2 regions of the Kosakonia radicincitans DSM 16656 genome follow, and region 2 is predicted to be linked to the other one. Evidence: riboswitches for the same ligand, from Rfam matches in the RefSeq annotation. Region 2 holds a riboswitch; the other holds the start of a gene.
The links. A riboswitch is a leader RNA that binds a small molecule or an ion and turns the genes downstream of it on or off. The one in region 2 is predicted to bind fluoride.

Region 1 (7,885 bases), 2.5 Mb from region 2:
GATATCCGGTCGATGGGAGGCAATGATGATTAAATCCGCATTAATCGAATCGGCAAGCTTGAGGATTTGATCCTTTGGTGATCCGGTTGCAACATGGGTCTGGATCTTTTCGGATGGCAATTTGAATTGCTTAGCAAGCTCATCCAGTTTTGATAATGCAGCATGCTGTATTTCTTTCATTTTCGGCATTTCAATCGAATAGGCCAGACCCAACGTTGAATAATACGGTAACGAAGGTATAACCGTGAGAAAATGCACTCTGGCGGTATTCATCACAGCGTGCGCCTGAACAAAGGGAATGACCTGGTGGGTCAGCTCTGTTTCAGAGATATCGATGGGAACCAGAATAGAATTGTACACTTTAGACCTCCTGTATTATTTTGTTTAGTTGAGAATAGTCTCTTTACAATTAAAAAATGTGTACCTGCAGCCAAATTTTGATTCCATTTCACTCCTTATCGAAGATGAAACATACCGTGGGAAGGTACATCAAAATCAGAAGGATTCATTCGGACAGTAATAAAGTCGGAGTCAGTTTCATTATCATGCTTGTTCAGGTGAATATAACCTGAAGGGTGTATGCCGGTTTTCACCGGCATACACACGGCAGATGCCATGATGATTTCGGTCAGGCACGGCGAACAAAAGCTTTGATGCCTGCATATCGGGCTTCATTGCCCAGTTCCTGCTCAATGCGCATAAGCTGATTGTATTTTTCAATACGTTCGCCGCGGCATGGCGCGCCGGTTTTCAGATGCCCCGCCCGCAATGCCACCGTCATGTCGGCGATAAACGTGTCCATGGTTTCACCGCTGCGGTGCGAAATAAAAGCGCCCCATCCGTGTTCATGACACAGTGAAACCGCGTCGAACGTCTCGCTCAACGTACCAATCTGGTTGAGTTTGATGAGCGCCGCGCTGGCCAGGTTTTCTTCAATACCCCGGCGGATATACTTCACATTCGTTACGAAAAGGTCGTCACCGACCAGTTCGGCGCGTCCGCCAAGTTTCTCATGCAGATGTTTCCAGCCAGCCCAGTCATCCTCGGCGAGCCCGTCTTCAAGCAGGACAATGGGGAAGTGGCTCATCAGTTCACCATAATAATCCGTCATCTCTTCAGCGCTCAGGGCGCTGTTTTCGGTGCGAAGGTGATATTTCCCGTCACGGTAAAATTCGCTGGATGCCGGGTCCATACAGATACTGATATCTTCCCCCGGTCGGTAACCGGCTTTCTCAATGGCCTGAACAATGAATTCCAGCGGCTCACGGTTCGAGGAGACGGCCGGAGCAAATCCCCCTTCATCGCCCACCGCAGCGGAGAGGTTCCGGGACAGCAGGATCTGGCGCAGAGTCTGATAGACCTCGTTGCCCTGACGAACGGCCTCTGCCAGCGTTGAAGCACCGTGCGGTGCTATCATGAATTCCTGAAAATCGGCTCCCTGACCACGGGCATGAACGCCACCGTTAATAATATTCATACACGGAACGGGCAAAAGGCTGGCATTGAGTCCGCCGAGATAGCGGTAAAGTGGCTGACGGGTGACCTGAGCGGCCAGTCTGGCCACCGCCAGCGAAACACCCAGAATGGCATTGGCACCAAGTCGGCTTTTGTTCTCCGTACCGTCCAGTTCCCGCATCAGATTATCCAGTCGCCGCTGCTCCCGCACATCGGTTCCCCTGACGGCGTCGCAAATTTCTGTCTCCACGGCCTTAACGGCATCACGGACTCCTTTCCCGCCGAAACGCCCGGGATCACCATCGCGGCGTTCAGTTGCCTCTCTTGAGCCGGTACTGGCCCCGGACGGTACCGATGCACGTGCCATCTGACCATCTGAAGTAAAAGCGTCCACCTCAACCGTGGGATTACCGCGAGAGTCGAGAATTTCGCGGGCCGTGACTTTTTCAAGTAGAAAATTCATACAGTTCTCCTGTAGCTCAGTCGTGAATGTGTTTAATCAGAACGTCTACGTTCAGGTGGTTAACGTATTCAGCCGAACGGGACGTCAGTGCTCCCATAAAACGGTTCCGGTGGCCTGCAATCACCAGGTCCACACCGGTGTCGGTAATGCATTTCTGTACATCTTCAAAACGCCGCATGGTGACCAGCTCTCGCGCGTCAACGTGCTCCGCCACAGAGGACGTCAGCTCACTGAACAACGCCTTCGCCTGAACAACGTCTTTTGATACGGCATCGTCCATCAGGCCGTCCGATATGTAGTTCATCTCCCGATAGTCATTACAGATATGAGCAAGTGTGATGTTCATTTGCAGCAGGCGGGACAGAGTTGCCGCCAGTGCGAGCAGGGGGACGCCATCCTCTTTCCCCTGAACAAGAACAAGTGCATGTGTGTAGATTTTCATGGCTGTCTCCGGCTTTGATTGAGGAAGTGTTCCAGCCAGGGCAGAAGCTGTTTCTTCCGGCTGACCATGTCCGGCACGGAGCAGGGCGCCGCGTTGCCACTCTCCGGCCCGGCGAAATACAGTGTTGAAAAGTATTCACGGATATCAGTCACCATCAGCACGATAAGTCCGGCTCCGGTTGTCACCGCCATCTGCGCCATCGCATTTTGCAGTTCATCCAGTACGGGAGTGACCTGGCCTGGTGAACTCACCTCCAGTTGTGCGATACGCACATCCGTGCCGGCGAGCGAAAAGGTCTTAAGGTCTTTATGCAGAAGCTGTTCTGTGGACTGTCCGGTGATATCGGTTTTGGCTGCCAATAGCCCGCGGGCAAACGCCTTACGTTTTACTCCCGACAGAACGCAGAGTTCAGTGGCTGTACGGATATCGTCTTCCGTCGTGGTGGGTGAGCGCAGATTAACGGTGTCGCTGAGCAGCGCGCCAAGAAGCAGGATGGCGTGAGTCGGGGGCATTGTGCGGCGCATTTCTGCATCCATCAGCAGCCAGAGTACTGTTGCGCTGCTGCCTGCCGGTTTTATCCAGACCTCCGGCGGCAGTTGCGTGACCAGACCGCCAAGCCGGTGATGGTCGATAATCCCGATGATATTGCTCTGGAGGAGATCAGCAGGCCCCTGTGCCGGTTCGGTAAAATCGACCAGCCATACCGGTTCACCTTTCAGTGGAATATCAAGCAGGGGCGGCAGGGAGAGCCCGGCAGCTTCAAAAATATAGCGTGTCTCAGGATTCGCTTCACCGGGCCGCCAGGCACGGGCAGGACGATTACACCGGTTGAGCCAGCCCGCCGTCACGGCTGCGGTGCAGACAGCGTCGCTGTCAGGGTTAAGATGACCAAAAACATTAATCAAAGATGTATCCCCGTTAAGGGAAGTACACAGGCCGGAAGGATTTATCGACGGCCTGACATACCTCCTGAAAATCAAGAGTCATATCAGGCGTCATCAGCCCCGGACGGGGCGGTTGGGAAAGGTGGAACGCCATCACCTTGCAGGCAGTATAGGTCAGAAGAACAAAGCTGTCAGCCACCATTTCGGCTGGTTAATACTTAATTGCCACGGGTTCAACAGACGGCTCAAATGTCACGCTGGGCTGATTTCAGTGCATCCCTGCAATTGTCGGGCGCGGCGCCATGTAATGTCAGGCTGCCGCCCCGGCTGTTTGATGACTGGTGGCCGTGACATTGCTCTGCAAAAGCTGAGCGGCCTTCTCACGCTACCAGAGGCGAGTGTTCGACAATCTTACCCGACTCCAGCTTAATGAGCCGATCCGCCAGATGGAAATAGCGATCGTCATGAGTAATGGCGATCACGGTTTTCCCCTCCGCTTTCAGCATTGGCAGCAACTCGAGATAGAAAACGGCCTTAAACTCCGGATCCTGGTCGGCAGCCCATTCATCGAACAGATAGATCGGGCGGTTCTCCAGCCAGCTCTGCAACAGGGCCAGTCTTTTACGCTGCCCCTGAGAGAGTGCGACGGTAGAGAAGCGCCCGTTGTTAAAGCTGACTTTATGCTTAAGTTTGAGCAGGTTAAGAAGATGCTCAACCTGTGACTGCGTCCGATCGGTGACGAACACAACATCATCAAAGAGAAAGAAATCGCTGAAAATCACTGAAAAGTGCTGACGCCAGTGCTGGAGATCGTCTGCCGCGACAGGGTTGCCATTCAGCCATAGCTGGCCGCTGTCAGCGGGGAAGATCCCCACCAGCAAGTTTGCCAGCGTGGTTTTACCGCTACCGTTGCCGCCAACGATAAAGACACGCTCCCCGGGCGTAAAGGTCAGGCTCAACGGGCCGAGGGAAAAACGTTCCCCATCTTCACCCTGATACTGGTAGTGAATATTCTCCAGTGCCAGAGAGGTAAATGGTTCTGCCGCGTACGTTTTCGGGGAAATTTCCGGGCTTAATCCGGTGGTAAGTTGCTGGACCCGCTGCATTGCGATCCGGGCACCTGCGATGGCAGGCAGAGCAGAGAGGATGCCTTCCACCGGAACCACCATATACAGGAAGACCATGATATAGCCAGTCAACGTTCGGGTATCCAGTGCCAGCATGTCGCGCAGCCCGAAGAGTACGACTCCGATAAAGGCAAAAAACAGAATACTGCCCCAACTGCTGGCCAGACCGTACAGTGCGTACCCCCGGGTGCGCTCCCGGCATACGGCTTCAATGGTATGGGACAACTCACTGCCAACAAACTGCTGGCGGCGCATGGTATTGAGCCTGAACTCCCGTGCGCCATCGAACAATTTTTTACACTGCTGAATCAGCGTATCTTCCCGTTGACGCGACGTGCGCAACAGCCCCATTGCCGGGCCCTGAGCCGCACGATAGCCGAAACTTCCCAGCAGGATGGCAACGATAGCCAGCAACAGAACGCTCGGCGACAGGCTGCCAAGGTAGATGAGGCAGCCAGCGATCACTGCACCATAGATACAAAGGTTAGGCAGGCTAACAAAAAAGACTACCAGCGTATCGAGATCCTGCGTCAATGCCGATAACGCTTTCGCCATTCCGGCTTTTTCCAGCTGCAGCCAACTGGTTTCACTGATGTTCCGGACCAGTTGTTTACGCAGTCGGGCTTTCACCTTTTGGCCCAGCGACATAAATGTCGTTTGAGAGATAACCCGGCTGGCCAGCATCAGCAGGGTCAGCAGGGCGAAGTCGACACCGGGGCTGAACCAGGCGGCGGACAGAGGCTGGTTAAGGCTGTGGTTAATCATTGCCAGCAGCGTAGCATTACAAAAACCGCTGATCAGCCCAGCGATCGTGGCGAGGATAAGCCAGCCTCGAACCATCCTGAAGACCATTATCAATACCGACATCTGTATTCCTTTCACTTTATGCACATTCTTTATTCAGCCTGCCGGGATACTTTGCCCCGCAGCAGTGGCCATATCAGCAACGGGACACCAATCAGCGAGGCGACCAGCCCTACAGGCAACTGACGTGGATAGAGGCCATTGCGCCCAATCCAGTCAGCAAACGTCATGATGGTGGCGGCCAGCAGGGCTGCGGCATACAGCTGCGAGAGCGGCGTTTTGGCACCGAGCCTGCGCGCCAGATGTGGGCCCAACAGGCCAATGAACGATACCGGTCCCACCAGTAATGTCGCCAGTCCGGTCATTACGGCGGCCAGGCTCAATACAGCAACCCGCGCCAGCGGCAAAGAGACACCGAGCGAACCGGCAATACTGCCCATTGGCAACAGCAGCAGCCAGCGGCGAAATAGCGGAACCACGGCCAGTAATAGCAGCGTTGAGGCAAAGAGGATCTCTGCCAGCGGCGCGCTGATGTAGTAGGTGCTGCCGGTCATGAGCGGCAGCAACATGGCGCTTGCCGTGAGATTATTGAGCATCACCAGGCTGACGGTGGCCTGACACAAGGCATTCAGCGCCAGTCCATTGAGCAAGACTCGCTGCGGGTTAAACGCTCCGCGACGGCTATTCCACAGCGTCAGCAGCAGACTGAGCGTTGCCCCACTCAGGCTGCTCAGCAGCAGCCCGCCGCTGCTGGCGGGGAAAAGCACAACCCATGCCATGACGCCCATGGCGGCACCGCCTCCAATACCCAGTACCTCCGGGCTGGCCAACGGATTACCGCTGACCCGCTGCATCAGTACGCCAGCGCCAGCTAACAGTGCACCAGCGCTGAGCGCCGCCAGCAGTCTCGGCACCCGCAGCGGCAGCAGATGGGCGAGTTCGTCCGGGCTGGCCCAACTCCACTGCTGCAGGCCGTGGCCCGTATAGAGCGACACCACCACCGCCAGCAGGAAAAGGGTGCCGGACACCCAGAACAATGCGGCGCCGGCGGTTACTGGAGCCGCGGGTTCCGGCGCAGTTACTGGAGACGTTCCCGATCTGGAGAAGCGCGCCAGCAACATCAGCAGCGGGCCGCCCGTCACCGCCGTGAGCATACCGACGGGCAGTAGCTGGCCATTCGCCAGCGAGACCCGCGCGACACACTGATCGGTAAACCACAGCAACCCGGCCCCCATAAGTGCCGTATGTAGCAGCATCTGGCGTGATGTTCGCGCGCCGCCGAAGCGGGCCAGATGGGGCGCTGCCAGGCCGAGAAAGCCGATCACGCCAACAGCATTGATGGTGAAGGCGCTCATGACCAGCGCCAGCAGAACCGCCATACTCCGTATGCGCAGCGCTGAGGCGCCAAGGCTATTGACCATCGTTTCCGGCAGTTGCAGTAGCGTTAGCGGCCGGAGCATCAGAAGCAGAACGGCAAAAGCGGCGGTCAGGGGGAGCAAAAGATCGCGCAGCGGCTGGCTACTCTCAACCGCCAGCGAGCCACCGCCCCACATTAATACCTGCAGCAGAAAGCGATCGTTGATGATGGCGATAAGCAGGGTGAGCGCTCCGCACCACAGGTTAATCATCATCCCCGCCTGTACCATCACCAGAGGAGACAGACGCTGCCGCCAGCTCAGCAGTATGACGGCCAGCAACGCCGCAAGCTCGCCGGTTATCGCCAGGGCAGGGCGGGCACTGGCGAGCAGTGCCGGAAACCACAGCGAAGCGAGCCCCATTGCCAGTGTGGCACCCGCTGTCATACCGAGGGTGATGGGTTCCGCCAGCGGGTTACGTAAGGCGCGCTGCATCAGCCAGCCACAAACGCCCAGTGTAGCGCCTGTAAGCAGCGCCATTCCCTGCCGGGGGAACCACATGCTGCGCAAAATAATGGCCGATGAAGAGGGGGACGTTGTCCCGAAGAGCGCACTGAATCCGCCCTGGCGGTGGAGTTCTGACAGGGCCATCAGCGCGGCAGTGAGCCACAGCAACAAAATCAGCGCCCAGCCACGGCGAGTATTACTCATTACACCACGCCTCTATTCTGTCATTCAGGAGCGTCGCGAAGCGCCCGGCCGTGATCAGTGCGCCAGTATCGCTGAACTGCGTGTTCAGCAGATTCAGGTTTTGCGGACGCGTCAGAGGCAACTGCTGCCACAGGGGACTCTGACGCCAACGTTGCATCGCGTCGCGCTGCTCTTCTGGCACAAACAGCAGTAGTTTGGCAGGCGTATCGGCTATGCGGGTCAGCTCGACCAGTACGCTTCCTTCTGCCCCCGGACTGCCGCGCCAGGCATTGCGCAACCCGCAGGCGCTCAGCACGTTGCCGGGCAGGCTGTCGACGGTGCAGAGCCGCAAATGCAGTGTGTCAACGGCACTGCCGAGAAAGACCGGCAGCTTCACCTCGCGCCCCTGCCGCGCGATGCGATTGAGCGTTTGCTGCAACTGTTCAATCAGGGTGGAGGCCTGCTGTTGGCGATCAAATTTTGCGCCAAGCTCCCGGGTAGCGGTGATAAATCCCGCCAGGGTATGCGTCGGGAGCGTGAGCGTGGGGGCGATCTTTTCCAGCGTGGGTTTCAGCAATGCGTGCTGCGGCGTTATGACGATCATATCCGGTCTGAGCGCCCACAGCGTCTCCAGGTTTGGCTGAAAGAGCAGCCCAAGATCCACG
Region 2 (7,885 bases):
ATTCAATCCTCCCGAACTTCATCAATTTTTTCTTTAGGAATAACTATTTTTAATAACCATGAATTTCCCCTTTAAATCTGAAAGGCTTACCCCATCGATTTGCGATATTGTATCAAAAAGGTTCGCAGGATAAGCCTCATCATTAATCCCTTTTGAAAATAGCGATACACCCCTGATTTTTCACTCATTGATTTATAGGTAGTTGTTTTATTATAGCTTGATGTTCATTAAACATGTCGACATTATCTTAATTTCCGCTGCAGTTGGAGTCCATTTCGCCCTAGAACAATTTCAAAGATTAAAGAAAAGGCTTCAAAAAAATTTATTTCAGACACACTGAGACCCAATATCTTTAAATAAAAAAATTAAAGTTTTTATTTTATTTTTAGCCCAACCTTAAATTATAATAAATTAAGAGAAATTTACATTTTCAAGATAGTCATCAATCTTTTTAAAAGAACCACATCAAAAGGGTCAGCGATATAATTTTCATAATTCACCCCATAAAAATGACAGCTTTTATAATACACTTCTTAGCAAAAATTTCGCTCTACTTGAATTACTCCAAGAAATTTCGAACTTTGCATTACATCTAATTTACTATCTGGAACATCCCAAGTCATGAAAGCAGCAGCATCAGTTAGCTCATCTGAATTTTTTCTGTAGCAAAATACAGAGCAACTAATGGGCTTTTTTCCAGTCTATAACCTTGTCGATAAACCATAGCGTTACGCAGCCACATGAAGATCATTTTCATTCATAGTATACTCGCTGATAATATTTACATCAGTGATCTGTTCCCAGTTGTTCGTGTCAACGCAAAGCCTCTTCTCCTGCCTTACGGCGGGTAAACTGCTACTCTGATGTTGTCGAGACATAGAGTTGGCCCTGTGATGCGCCTCCTTTCATTCACCCAGAGTAGCCCCCAGCGGTCGGGAAGTTCATCAATGGTAATGACATCCTCCAGACACAGAAAATAACAAAAATCGCCCATCCCCCCACTGCCCTGTGGGGTTTCAGCCGGTCACGCAGAAAATCTGCCCGTGACACTTTCACCTACACCACCACGCTGGCCGCTTTGAATCCCCGCCGGCAGCCCCATGCGTCTGCCTGTTCGTTTTCCCTTAACGCGCCGACTTCGATAAAGGCAACATTGCCCACTGACCGCCCCTGCTTTCGGTGCGCAGCGACCAGCGACGGGCAATGTCTGCCAGTTCCATATGTATCATATGCCCTCCAAGCTGGTTCAGCTTGGAGGGCACGCGCCAGCGGTCAGCCGCACGCGGGCCGTCAGGCTACTCCTCCACCGTGTCCCGGGGGCGGAGAACACACCCAAAGTGGATCACCGCGTCCTGGTGCCACCTGAGTTCCGCCAGCGAGGGAAAGCGCCTGCGCCACTGCCAGAACATCGATGCCAGTTCGTCCGACCAGCGCGAATACTATGCTCCCACCGTTTCCGGCGACTGAACACTCAGATCAGCCCGCGCGACCAGGCTCTGATGCAGCATGGCCTCATGGCACCAGCGTTTATCTTCCTTCCGCTGTACCTTGTGCCAGCGCAGATTCACGCGTTTTTCCACACGGGGCTGGTTACGCCAGACCACATCCGGGAACAGACACTGCTGCACCACCTCCGACAGGGGCGAAAGGTGAATGATGATTTTCGTCCGCGAATGGATAACTCATCAGGATATTCACCAATTTTTTTTCGTTCTGCGGGAGAGCGAATATCAAGTTAACAATACCTGCCTGTTTCCCGTTGTAACACATCGCTGATATGGCATGCCGTAATAAATATTGATTTCAGAGAAAGTCTCATTTAAGCTCAATCCATAAGGTGATGGTGCTCCACCTTTCCCAACCGCCAGTACTTTCAAACTGGATGATGACGCCTGATATACAATATCGCTGTTTCCTTTTAAGCATGTATGTCAGGTGTTTCTATGCGAAATTCAGACAATTTCTTCTCATTCCACAAAACGCCCTTGTCAAAATGTTCTCTTTTCATTCATGTTATTGGGCTGCGCTACACTGTCTGTAGTGTTCCAGCTTCGGCCGACCCGCTTAACCACATCGGCGGACCAGCCCCCCATTATCGTCCAGGAAAATTCACCTGCTCGACAACGAAGAATCAAGAAACCATCACCACATTACGTGAAATTTCGGACCTGAATAATGACGCATTCGTTTGCGGACTTCGTTACAGTCGTCTAAAAACTGGTGCCCCCTGCGGCAGAGAGCGCATTGAAAAATACAATCAGTTGAGCGTATTGAAAACGCTATGGGTGAGGCGGCAGTCTTTATCGGTAAGCCAGCCTTTAAAAAAGCCAGTCCTGTACCTACCCCATACCTTCGATCTGGGGGCTATAAGGAGGTCCTCTGTGAATCCTAAAATACTCTTACTATCAACGGTCATCGGAATACTGACAACTTGTCTGGTTTTCCTAATCTCAGATGTATTTTTTTCCGCACTTCCTGATGATTACGTGGCAATCGCTATTGCCCTTTTCATCGGGAGTAGCAGCCATTTGCTGGTCCGCCATTTTCTCAGCAGAACATCGAAAAAAAAAGGTTATTAAACGTGAATGCCAGGAAAACCCTGGCAATTTATTGATACGTACTATTAACAACAACGGGTTCTGGGTCATGGGAAAAATAATTTTGCTCCGACATGGCGAAAGTGAATGGAATCAGCAAAATCGTTTTACAGGATGGACAGACGTTACGCTGACCAGGAGAGGAGAAGAAGAAGCCCGACATGCAGCCAGGCTCATAAAACAGGCTGGTATACAGATAGATTCAGCCTGTACATCTGTTCTCAACCGGGCAATACATTCACTTTGGTTGATAATGGAGACACTGAACCTGTTATGGCTGCCAGTGAGTAAAACCTGGCGGTTGAATGAACGTCATTATGGCGCCCTGCAAGGGATGAGGAAAGATGAAGCGGCACAACAAATGGGCGAGGAACTGGTGTATCACTGGCGAAAAAGTTACCGAGGTATTCCGCCTTTGCTTGCGGCAGCCCCACAACTTCTCCATCGCGAAGCCCGCTATCACCATATTGCTCTGTCAGATCTCCCAAAAGGTGAAAGTCTTGAGATGGCACTACGAAGAGTTATACCTTACTGGCAGCATGTCATCGCTCCCCGCGTCGTCAGCGGAGAAACATTATTACTGATCGGCCATGCCAATATGCTTCGGGCTCTGACAATGTACCTTGAGCAGACAGACGAAAATAATGTAATGGATCTGCATATCCCTACGGGTGTCCCAGTCCTTTATGAAATGAGCGAAGACAAAACCATCAGTGGTCGCTATATACTGGAGTAAGTTACGATATTCTGTGGGTTTAAGTGTTTTATTTATAATTCATTATTAGCAATGATTATCTGCGTATCACTAGTATGTGTCCATATGTTGCCGGACCGTTCCACCGTGCCCCAGCGTGGAGTTTTTATGTTACCACTGGATTGTATGGTGGTATGACAATGCTCTCCACTTTTCCTTCTGAAGACGAGGCATTTAGTCAGAACAGCAATTCTTTTATTAATAACACCATTCTATCGATTCACTACTGATGAAAGCGGCTGGCCATTTAATGATGGCAATGCTTTAAAAACACATCCCTGTTCTGTTTTTATCAGGAACAGAGGATCATGCAAGCTCATCAGATGTAAAAACCGCCTGATATAAGTCTTCACCAAAGCTAGTATCCATCGGTGCTCCCTCCTCGATCCTGAACGTCCTTTCACCATCGTCTCGTCTTTCAGCACACAGATATTCGGTATCTGGATGGAATTCCTGATAAAACGCGCAGGCAAACTCTGAACAATGGGTAACAAAAAAAATTTTTACCCTGCTCTCTGCAAGCGCCATCACAATCCCCCTGATAATATCAGCCCCTTCCCGGCTGTTGGTCGCTGAAAACGACTCATTGAACAGGACAAGATCGTCTTGTTCCAGAAGATCAACGATATCGCGCATACGCAGGAGCTCTTCATCCAGTTTTCCACTAACCATAGAGCTATCCTCTTCACACTTATAGTGAGTAAAGATTTGACCGCAAATATTGGTACAGAAATACTCAGCCACGACAAACATTCCGCTTTGCATCATTATCTGTGCCAGTCCAATACTACGTAAAAAGGTAGACTTCCCGCCCTGATTTGCACCGGTAATAATGAATGTGTTTTTATTATCAGTCTTTAATGTATTGCCGACGATATTCTTGTCTGATGTAAGCCCCAGACAAACATCATACAACGATTCAAAAACCAGACGACGCTCTCGTTTATATACAGGAACAGGGAAACACTGGGGTAAATTGCGTTTATTTAATTCTTCAGCAAGGTTAATGCAGCACACATAAAATCCTAGCTCTGCACGCAGTGATTTGAAAAAATTCCGTAAATGCTCTGTAGACTGCGCCATTGCACTAGCAACCAGTACCAGTCCCTCATCCCGTAAATCGCTAAGTGCTCTGAAGCCATTTTCATCACGAGGGGCTATTTGAACCGAGTAATGTTCAGGTCTCCTTGAGAAAATGCGCCTGAACCAGCACTTATCCGGCGAGTTGGGTTCTCTGAGAATATACTCGTCTCCACGACTTCCCGGACCAAGCTTGGCACTCATTAATACGCCTCTTTTGAAGTCCATCTGTTTAAGATGTTCTTCTATACCCCTCAGATAATCCTCATTCAGTTCCTGGATAATCATCTTCAGGAGGCGTGTCATTCCGGATGAATCAAAAAAATAAATATTTTTTTCAGCAATAGCTCTGACTTTCTTTAAATTTTCAAGAAAAAAACGAGTGAAGGAAATTGACTGATGAAGCATTGCTGAGGGGGAATGACCAAATACAATGTAGTGAAGTTTTTCTTTCTCCATCGCCAGGCACTCAACAACCGCCTGATAAAATTCACTGATAATATTTGAGTTATAAAGACAGTCACGCAAAATAGCCTGTCTGTACTCAATACACGGAACGTCAGCAAGCGACTGAGAACAGGCTTTTTCGACCACTGAATATAAAAACTCATCCCCAGCAGAAAGACTCTGGAATAATACATCCAACCCCAGATCTCTCACCTGGATATTGAAATTATCCGGGAAGATATCATCCAAAACAAAATCAGCATCTTTATACATCAGATATACGTTCATCCATTCAACTCCCCTTTTATTTTTTCATATGTCAGACCATACTTCTGAACCAATGTCGCTGACCACGCCACGCCATCCGAAGGTTTTCTGGCAATCCTGTAGGTTCGTGAAGCCCTTTCATCATTTTCCACCGTACTCATCATACTGACGATAGCCCGATCCAGTCTGGTGAGTTCATCGATAAAAGTCACACATACACAAAGTGCATCCAGCATCACTATTTTTTTAATAATTTGGGTTCCAAGGTATAACGCGTCGTGTGAAGTTGTTGAGGTAAAAATCTCATTCATGATAATAAGGCTTTTTGATGTAGCCACATCAAGTATAGATTTGATCCGTACAAGGTCGTCATACAATTTACCCCTAAAATCATGAATATTTTCGCTTTTTTCAAAATGAGTAAAAATATTATCGACCAGAAACAAATTCGCATCCTCTGCGGGAACGTATAGCCCCAGCAAAGCCAGATAGTGCAACTGTCCGATCATTCTGGCAAATGTGGTTTTCCCTCCCTGATTAGGGCCAGAAACAACTAAAATGCGTTCACGTTCCCGCAACTGAAAATCATTACATACTACATTCTCTTTTTTCTTCAGAAGTGAATAAGCAAGAGCCAGATCAAATCCGTTGGTGACTGTTATATTTTTATTATTAACATTTATCTCAGGAATACAAAATGATAATCCAGCGTTCTGAAAGTTGCGGAAATATTCGATGCTGGCAAGATAAAACTGGATTTCACGTTCAAAAATGTTCAGTGTATGACTCTGATAATCGCTTCTGGTTTCAATAAACGTATCGAGTTCAGAAAAAACAGACGGAAAAAGTCTGGCAACGCACTCCAGAATCCTGGCTTCAACATTAGTCATGACAGTGTCATGACTCTTAAAATCAAGTTTAACCGTTACATCACGTTGTTTGAATTTTGAGAAAACACTAATAATCTTATCGCTATAGTTTATTTCATCTGCATGGTGTTCCACATTGATTGTGTCACCTTTAATTCTGAGATTATAGCGAATTCCCTCAAGATTATCTTTTATCCGGCTTGCCATTGCGGATAAACTTTTGAAATTCTCACTATCAATGTATCCGGAAAGATAATTTCTAAAATTTGTCATACCGGACGACCGAAGTAACAACGAGCTTAAATGCTCCCGGAATTTTGTAACCGACTGACAATAAAGTAGTATACACTCAAGTTCCCAACGTTTTTGCTGATAATGATAGTACCGGCACTCCTTTTTCCCAGAAATCTCTCTAATTTTCTGCATGTCAGATGAGAATTCCTTTATAGCACTATAGAGATTTTCATTTCCAACATCCTGAATTATGCCCTGCCGATAGTAGATATCGTCAAGATATTCTAATGGTGAATAAAAAAATGGTTTAATATTATACACTTCCCGATCATGAGTTATCGAAGTGATAACTTTATCAAGGTTCAAATCAGCAAAACATGCAGGTTCATTTTTTCTGAGTGTATGCTGACGGTTTCCGTCGAGTGTGGCATACAATATGCTTATAAATTCCATCTTTTCTCCAGACTGACTTTGTTGCCATATTATCCATTGAATATAAAAATCATTTACATTCACATATTAAATTGCATGACATGCTAAAATGGTCACAGTATAAAAATGGAGGCTATCATGGACTATTTAATAATGACGTTAATTCTCCTTTCACTGGGCCTGATTTGTGTTTTTGCTTTCTCGCTATGGTCACTGAACCGAACTTCTCGTAAAAAAAACACAAGGAAATAAATCTGTTGCGTACCATCCAATGAGAATATTCTCATGGGTAACTGTTACCGGGCAAGGGGCATGGTCCACCACCTGTCGAGCAACTGAACCCAACAACCACTGAGAAAACTGTTTTTTTCCTCTGTGCCCGACCACAATATGATCGATACCATGACCATCGGCATAATGCAGAATCTGTTCTGCCGGATGCCCTGTGGCAATATGTAATCTGGTTTTTTTTTTCATTTCCGGATACTGTTTCCTCAGATTTCTCATCCTCTGATAGAAGTAGGATTGTGTCCGACTCACAAAATCCTGCATCTCAACCTCACCGCCAAACTCAGTTAAGTGAAAAACAGCCATAACATACAATTCGCTGTTAAAATGATGAGCAAGTTCAAAGGCGAAATCCATGGCCTCTTTTGCAGACTCCGAACCATCATAGGCAATCAGAATTTTTGTAATCACGATATTACCCTCTTCGGTTTCATCTCTGTTTACGGCGCCTACTGGAAAGCTTTTTCTTTCTTAGGCTTCATCATTTTTTCCAACTGACATGGTACAGAGCTAACTTTCCCGACAGGCTGAAGGAGGCCATGAAAACATTTGAATCCTTTGCGAGGCGCTAAACATTTAACCCATTATCGTTTCTTGTTTCAGCGTTACTGGCGTCTGCCTTTCGCTCTAAAGGGGCATATTTTTATGTTCTGCCTGAACGGGTAATCATCGGTAAAGCCGACAGGAAGCTATTCTCCCTCAGCCCTGCCCGGCAGACCTGGTATTCAGTGCAGAGCAAGCAGGTCAGATCTGTAACTTGACCAGAGCTGCATTGTAAGTTTTATGCAAGTAATGTTATCAGATAAAAACCCGCCGCGGTCATGAGCAGCGACCCTACCACATGCACCAGTACGGAAGTGAAGGCCCACAAGTAATTCCCCACCTGCAATAATGTGAAGACCTCTACAGAGAATGTA

Region 1: linked by a shared signal. The riboswitch ahead of Y71_RS12995 (DHHA2 domain-containing protein) and the one ahead of Y71_RS30540 (hypothetical protein) in region 2 are both predicted to bind fluoride.

What each region holds. Positions count from the first base shown of each region.
Region 1 is NZ_CP018016.1:2,681,466-2,689,350, forward strand. Features, by position in the region: gene uspF (universal stress protein UspF) at 1-360, opposite strand, end outside; gene eno (phosphopyruvate hydratase) at 629-1,918, opposite strand; gene Y71_RS12990 (adenine nucleotide alpha hydrolase family protein) at 1,935-2,360, opposite strand; gene Y71_RS12995 (DHHA2 domain-containing protein) at 2,357-3,265, opposite strand; fluoride riboswitch at 3,343-3,411, opposite strand; gene Y71_RS13000 (cyclic peptide export ABC transporter) at 3,625-5,238, opposite strand; gene fhuB (Fe(3+)-hydroxamate ABC transporter permease FhuB) at 5,268-7,241, opposite strand; gene Y71_RS13010 (iron-siderophore ABC transporter substrate-binding protein) at 7,234-7,885, opposite strand, start outside.
Region 2 is NZ_CP018016.1:5,207,108-5,214,992, forward strand. Features, by position in the region: partial or broken gene Y71_RS31195 (plasmid SOS inhibition protein A) at 1,296-1,631, opposite strand; fluoride riboswitch at 1,828-1,902, shown strand; gene Y71_RS30540 (hypothetical protein) at 1,944-2,579, shown strand; gene Y71_RS25035 (2,3-bisphosphoglycerate-dependent phosphoglycerate mutase) at 2,647-3,333, shown strand; gene Y71_RS25040 (MutS-related protein) at 3,658-5,166, opposite strand; gene Y71_RS25045 (MutS-related protein) at 5,163-6,701, opposite strand; gene Y71_RS25050 (universal stress protein) at 6,891-7,379, opposite strand; gene crcB (fluoride efflux transporter CrcB) at 7,750-7,885, opposite strand, start outside.